3 regions of the Rhizobium sp. BK275 genome follow, and region 1 is predicted to be linked to each of the others. Evidence: predicted binding sites of a transcription regulator. Region 1 holds the regulator's gene; each other region holds the start of a gene.

The links. The regulator PhoB, encoded in region 1, activates phosphate uptake and scavenging genes when phosphate is short. The targets are predictions, from matches to a motif close to TGTCATNNANCTGTCAT.
Region 2: a site for PhoB is predicted at 1,132-1,148, ahead of phnF (phosphonate metabolism transcriptional regulator PhnF). Genes of this name have one in related genera too.
Region 3: a site for PhoB is predicted at 1,169-1,185, ahead of FHT82_RS21725 (DUF47 domain-containing protein). Genes of this name have one in related genera too.

The regions. Positions count from the first base shown of each region.
Region 1 covers NZ_JACHZL010000002.1:470,144-472,406, forward strand. Annotated here, with positions in the region: gene phoU (phosphate signaling complex protein PhoU) at 1-532, shown strand, start outside; gene phoB (phosphate regulon transcriptional regulator PhoB) at 759-1,442, shown strand; gene FHT82_RS08210 (pyrroline-5-carboxylate reductase) at 1,570-2,263, opposite strand, start outside.
Region 2 covers NZ_JACHZL010000002.1:120,183-122,445, reverse strand. Annotated here, with positions in the region: gene FHT82_RS06460 (2,3-bisphosphoglycerate-dependent phosphoglycerate mutase) at 1-305, shown strand, start outside; gene phnF (phosphonate metabolism transcriptional regulator PhnF) at 362-1,099, opposite strand; gene phnG (phosphonate C-P lyase system protein PhnG) at 1,218-1,694, shown strand; gene phnH (phosphonate C-P lyase system protein PhnH) at 1,694-2,263, shown strand, end outside.
Region 3 covers NZ_JACHZL010000007.1:112,784-115,046, forward strand. Annotated here, with positions in the region: gene FHT82_RS21715 (hypothetical protein) at 1-396, opposite strand, end outside; gene FHT82_RS21720 (NUDIX hydrolase) at 546-1,115, opposite strand; gene FHT82_RS21725 (DUF47 domain-containing protein) at 1,228-1,872, shown strand; gene FHT82_RS21730 (inorganic phosphate transporter) at 1,872-2,263, shown strand, end outside.

The sequences.
Region 1 (2,263 bases):
GCGTGAGATCAACGACAAGGCGATCGTCACGATCGCCCGTCGCCAGCCGATGGCCTCCGACCTTCGCGAGATCATGGGTTCGATCCGCATCGCCGCCGACCTCGAGCGCGTCGGCGACCTCGGCAAGAACACCGCAAAGCGCGTCATCGCCGTCCAAAGCACCGGCGTTCCGCGCAAGCTCGCCCGCGGTCTCGAGCATCTCTCCGAACTGGCGCTCGTCCAGCTCAAGGAAGTGCTCGACGTCTACACGACGCGGTCCGCTGACAAGGCCAAGTCCATCCGCGAACGCGACGACGAGATCGACGCGATGTACACCTCGCTGTTCCGCGAACTCCTGACCTACATGATGGAAGATCCGCGCAACATCACGAGCTGCACGCATCTTCTCTTCTGCGCCAAGAACATCGAACGCATCGGCGACCATGCGACCAACATCGCCGAGACGATCTACTACATGGCGACCGGCGCCCAGCCGGAGGGCGAGCGTCCGAAGGACGACAGCTCCAATACCGTCGGTGCGGTAACGGAGTAATCCTGATCCGCCGATTGCATGCGCGTCCCATGCGGGGCGCGCCAAAGCATGTCGCGCAAAAGTGTGCAGCGGTTTTGCGATAACGACATGCGAAAAAAGCTTAAAGCGCGGCAGCGAATCCGAATGATCGCGACACGCTTTAAGTGCAGCCAATTCCGAGTTCCTGCATGATCCCTTGCTTAAATCACCCCCGGTTTAAGGATCATGCATTAGGAGACTGACACGCATGATCCCAAGAGTTGCAGTTGTTGAAGATGAAGAGGCGCTGAGCGTGCTTCTCCGCTACAACCTCGAAGCGGAAGGTTTCGAGGTGGATACGATCCTTCGTGGCGACGAGGCCGAAATCCGGCTTCAGGAGCGCACGCCGGACCTGCTCATCCTTGACTGGATGCTGCCGGGTGTTTCCGGTATCGAGCTCTGCCGCCGGCTGCGCATGCGGCCGGAGACCGAACGTCTGCCGATTATCATGCTGACGGCGCGCGGCGAAGAGAGCGAACGCGTTCGCGGTCTCTCGACTGGCGCGGACGACTATGTCGTCAAGCCCTTCTCCACGCCGGAACTCGTTGCCCGCGTCAAGGCGATGCTGCGTCGTGCTCGTCCGGAGGTTCTTTCCAGCGTTCTGAAGTGCGGGGATATCGAGCTCGATCGCGAAACCCATCGCGTTCATCGCAAGAGCCGCGAAGTCCGCCTCGGCCCGACCGAATTCCGCCTGCTCGAATTCCTGATGTCGTCGCCGGGCAGGGTCTTCTCCCGCTCGCAGCTTCTGGATGGCGTCTGGGGCCACGATATCTATGTGGACGAGCGCACGGTCGACGTCCATGTCGGCCGCCTGCGCAAGGCGCTGAACTTCTCCAACATGCAGGATGTCATCCGCACCGTTCGTGGCGCGGGATATTCCATGGAAGCCTGATCCGAGTGATCGGAGGTCCAGACGGGTCGCTCGCTTGCCGGGCGGCCCGTTTGTCTATTCGGCACCCCCAGCTTCTTGTGAAAGCCGACACCAGGCGCCGAAAGCCAACCTCGAGAGGATCTGCCTTCTACAGACGGATGCGCACAAGAATTCGATCAAGAGCCTTTTGCAGAGCCGCCGCGCCGCCAAACGCGCGAAAGTCTTCGAGCACCTGTTCATTCAATCCGCCCTTGGTCGAATGCTCGTCGATGAGTTCATCGAAACTCGCGACAGGTTTTGAACGGGCAGCATGGGCGAGGCCGGAAAACAATTGACGGAGGTAGGCGTCGCCAGCCGTTCCCGAGAGCCCCTTGCTCTGTAGCCAGGTCGACGTCGCGTCCAGGATGCCGAAATAGGTGGCCATCAGGCAGCTCGCCACCGCGAGAAGTTCGAACTCCTGCTTGTCTTCAACCTGGATCGCCGTTCCGAGCGCCGAAAAGAGGGTGTGGGAAACCTCGTCGGGCGGGTAGATCGCGGTCGCCCCCTGGAGATCTGCGACGAACGGAAGTGGAATTGCCAGGCTCAGGCGAACCGGCTGATCGATCCACGCCAGCAATTGATCCATGGGCGTGGCCGCGACAAAGCTGATGACATGGTGGCCCGGCCGAAATCGGAGCGAGCGGATGACCTCCTCGGCAATTTGCGGCCTCACTGCCAAAAATACGAGATCGGAGCGGTCGAGAACATCCTGGTTGCCCACAGCGATCGTTACATTCCGGTTTGCCGCCGCAAGGCGGGCGGCGACGCCTGCGCTGCGCGGTGACAGCACGATCGGTGTGTCG
Region 2 (2,263 bases), 350 kb from region 1:
TGCATGTCTGGCGCCGCTCCTATGACGTTCCGCCTCCGGGCGGCGAAAGCCTGCGCGACACCGGCGCCCGCGTCTGGCCTTACTATCTGACGGAAATCCTTCCGCGCGTCCTGCGTGGCGAAAAGGTGCTGGTCGCCGCGCACGGCAATTCGCTTCGTTCGCTCGTCATGGTTCTCGACAAACTCACCCGCGAGCAGGTTCTGTCGCTCAATCTCGCGACCGGCGTGCCGATGGTCTACAAGCTGAAGGCCGATTCCACCGTCGCTTCCAAGGAAGTGCTCGGCGACATGTCCGGCGCGCACTGATCGCGATCAGGCATCGATAGAGTTCAAGGCCGGGTTCGCGCCCGGCCTTTTCATTTTCAGTTTTCGATGGTGAACTGGACGCGATCGGCGGCAAAACGGCTGATCGAATATTGCACCGGCACGCCCTCCAGATCGGTGTTCAGTGCCTTGGTGATCAGGAGGACAGCACCCGGCGTCAGTCCCAGATCGGCGATATCGCCGGAATCGGCGTGAGCGGCAGTGATCTCCGTCGTGGCGCGCACATAATCCGACAAGCCGAGGGCGACAAAGGCCTTGGTGATGGATCCCGCCGTCCGGTAGGCTTCGCCGATACCGGCAAAGCGCGCGGCCGGGAACCAGCTCGTGGCGCGGGAAACCGGACGTTTATCTGCTTCGCGCACCGTTTCCAGCCGGATCACCGGCGTGCCTTGCTCCAGGTGCAGCCAGCGGGCCACCTCTGAATCCGCCTCCTCCTCGGCATGGCCAAGCAGGAGCGCGCGCGTCTCGCGCGCCTGATCCCTGATACCATCGGTGAAGCGGGTGCGGCGGCTGATCGGAAAATTCAGGCGTTCCTTGCGCTCGATCAGCGTGCCACGACCCTGCACCGCGCGTACGATGCCTTCCTGCGCCAGGGCGGCGAGCGCGCTGCGGACGGTGTGCCTGTTGACCCCGAACTGCAGCGCCAGAACGGTTTCCGGGGGCACCATGCCCGTTTCGTCGTAAGCGCCACTGCTGATCGCCTCGCGGATCCTGTCGGCGATCTGGCGCCAGAGCGCCACCCCCGTCTGACGCTGCACCTGCTTTATTCCTGCCATTACACCCCTGCCAGCCAATTTCGGACGCGCCGTGTCACACGCTTGTCACCTCGCCGATTTAGGGATAGGCATAGCTTGTATGGTTGTCTATATCAATAGACATTTCGAGGAAAAGATGATGACGGCAGCGGAGAAGACGGAAGCTGCGGCGCGAACGGATGACGGGCGTAAACGCACCGTCGATCTGCTCGCCCGCGCCGAGACACAGGAATTGCAGGCGGCGTGGGATGCGCTTGCCGAGAAGCCGGTCGTGCAGCCGGTGCGCGGCCCGGAGACGGGCCTCGTCATGGTCCGCGGCCGCATCGGCGGCGGCGGCGCCCCCTTCAATCTCGGCGAAGTGACGGTGACGCGCGCAACGGTGCGCCTTGCCTCCGGCTCAGTCGGTCACGCTCAGGCGCTCGGCACCAACAGTGAGAAGGCACGGCTTTCCGCGATCTTCGATGCGCTCTGGCAGGAGGAGGCAACCAGGGGCTTCGTCGAGGAAAGGCTGCTTTCGCCGATCGCCCGGCGGGTCGCCGATGACACCAATCGCAAGGCTGAAGAAACGTCCGCAACCCGCGTCGACTTCTTCACCATGGTTCGGGGAGAAGACTGATGGGCCTCAAGACCGACGTTCTGACCGGCGGCTTCGCTGAGCCGGTTTTCAATGCGCAGAGCGTGTTCAAGATGCTGATGGACGGCATGGCCCGGCCCGGCACGATCCAGACCGTCACGCCTGACGTTGTACCTCCTGCGCCGCTTGGCATTGCCGCCGGTGCAATCGGCCTGACGCTCTGCGACCATGACACGCCGGTCTGGCTTTCTGCGGGGCTTGCCAAGTCGGCGGTGCCGGAATGGCTCGGCTTCCACGCCGGCGCACCCGTGACCGCCGAAAAGGCCGAGGCGCGCTTCGCTTTCGTCGAAGCCGGTATGACGTTTTCCACCTTCGGCCTGTTTGCATCAGGCACGCAGGAATATCCCGACCGTTCCACGACTGTCGTGATCGAACTTGAGGATCTCGAAGGCGGCCGCCGGCTCGCCCTGATGGGTCCCGGCATCCAGAGCGTGACCGAGATTTCGCCTGTCGGCCTGCCGGAGACCTTCCTGCGCCTGTGGGCGGAAAACCGCGCCCTCTTCCCGCGCGGCATCGACATCGTGCTGACGGCGGGCAAGCGTTTCCTCTGC
Region 3 (2,263 bases), on a different contig from region 1:
ATCGCCGATCTCGTAAGATGAAAGCTCCCACTCGAAGGTGTCATGACCATCATACCCAGCCAGTAATGCCATGAGGCTCAACTCCCGGTACGGTCCTGGCGGAAACATTGCGCCATAGACCGTCACCTCCTTTCCGGCGAATTCGCCCTTGATGACTCTCCTGATCTCCAGATCCGCCCGGATCATCCGGGTCGGGAATTCGTTCGTCACGATCAAACCGGATTCGCCGATGAAAAGCGATTTCACGCTGGCCTCGACCACCACCTTCGCCTTTGCCAGCAGCTCATTCTGCGGAGGACATCGCGGCATCCCGACTGCTGGTCGCAGGCAGAGAACCAACAGGATGAAAATCGCGTGAAAGCCTGTCTGCATGCGCGCGCTCGATGCTCCGGGCATCGGTGTTTCCCCATTCGGGCAGGCCAATTCCTGCCAGTTGCGCGAAGCTGAACTCGAATTGCGGCTTATCCGCCGCCTAATGATGGCGGCGCGGCGTCAAACAGGTGATGGTTGTAAGTGCGAAATGACGGGACGCGGATGTCTGCCAATCAGCTCTTCTTCTTACGCCGCCCCTTGCCATCCCGAGGGCGGAAATCGACGAGCAGGGATTTCAGTTCGAGTTCGCGCACGCGCCTTGCCGCTTCGTCCGGGCTGACCCAGTCCAGCACGCGCTGGCCGACTTCCCTGAATTCGTTTTGTGCGGCCTCCACTTCGATCTGGAAGATATCGACGATGCAGGGCACGACGTCGCCGTCGTCCAGTTCCTTCAGATAGGTATAGCGGCCAACGGGGTGCTTGCTGACCGTTCCGCGCACGCCGGCTTCCTCCCACGCCTCGATGGCGGCCGCTTCGTGCGGCTTCTTCTTTTTCATCGGCCAGCCCTTGGGAATGATCCAGCGGCCGCTGTCGCGCGTGGTGACGACGAGGATATCGATCTCGGGACCCTTGCTTGCGGGGGGCTTGCTATCGGGATCGGCACTGCGGCGACGGAAGCAGAGCGCGCCATATTGCTGGCGAAAGGCGCCGGAGAAAAGCTTCTCGGGCCTCGCGGCAAGCTGCTTCAACAGTGGCTGGGATGTGCCGGCACGGGATTTCGCGCCTTTTTTATTGGATTTCATGACATCCAGCATTGTCAAAATTTACTTTTTCGATCAATTGCCTGCGACGCTTTATGACAGATTTATGACAGTCTCCTACGACAGTCGTCCAAAAAGGGAAGGATCGCCCGAGATGATGAGCGTGTTTCGCAAGATGATGCCGCGGGAGGACCGCTTCTTCGAGATGTTCTGCAGGCATGCGAAAACCGTGGTGGCAGCAGCCGAGGCAATGGAGAAGCTGCTGAAGGGCGAAAATGTCGAGGAGAATTGCGACCGTATCGTCGCGCTGGAGGACGATGCCGACCAGATCACCCGCGAGGTGCTGCTCGCCATCCGCCGCAGCTTCATCACGCCTTTCGACCGCGGCGACATCAAGGACCTGATCCAGTCCATGGATGACGCGATCGACATGATGCACAAGACGGTGAAGATCATCCGCCTGTTCGAGCAATCGAGCTTCGATCCGCTGATGCAGGAAATGGGCGGCGAGATCGTCAAGGCGGCGGCCCTGATGCAGAAGGCGATCGGATTGCTCGACAAGATCGGCGCCAATGCCCATCAACTGTCGTCGATCGCCGAGGAGATCACGCGGGTGGAAGGCCGCTCCGACGAACTGCATGACGAGGGGCTGAAGGAGCTCTATCGCCGGCATGGCGCCAACGGCAATGCCATGGCCTACATGATCGGCAGCGAGATCTACTCCAACCTGGAAAAGATCGTCGACCGGTTCGAGGACGTGGCCAACGAAATCAGCGGCGTCGTCATCGAGAACGTCTGATGGAAGCCTCTCTCTCCCTTCCGCTGCTGGTCGGTCTGATCGGCGTGGCGCTGTTCTTCGATTTTCTGAACGGGCTGCATGATGCGGCAAACTCGATCGCGACGATCGTCTCCACCCGGGTGCTGAGGCCGCAATATGCCGTCGCCTGGGCCGCCTTCTTCAATTTCATCGCCTTCCTGTTCTTCGGCCTGCATGTCGCAGAGACGCTGGGTACCGGCATCATCGACCCGGCCATCGTTTCGCCGCAGGTGATCTTTGCGGCGCTGATGGGGGCGATCGTCTGGAACATCGTCACCTGGCTGTTCGGAATCCCGTCTTCGTCGTCGCATGCGCTCATCGGCGGGCTTGTCGGAGCGGGGCTTGCGAAGGTCGGCGTCAGCTCGATCGTCTG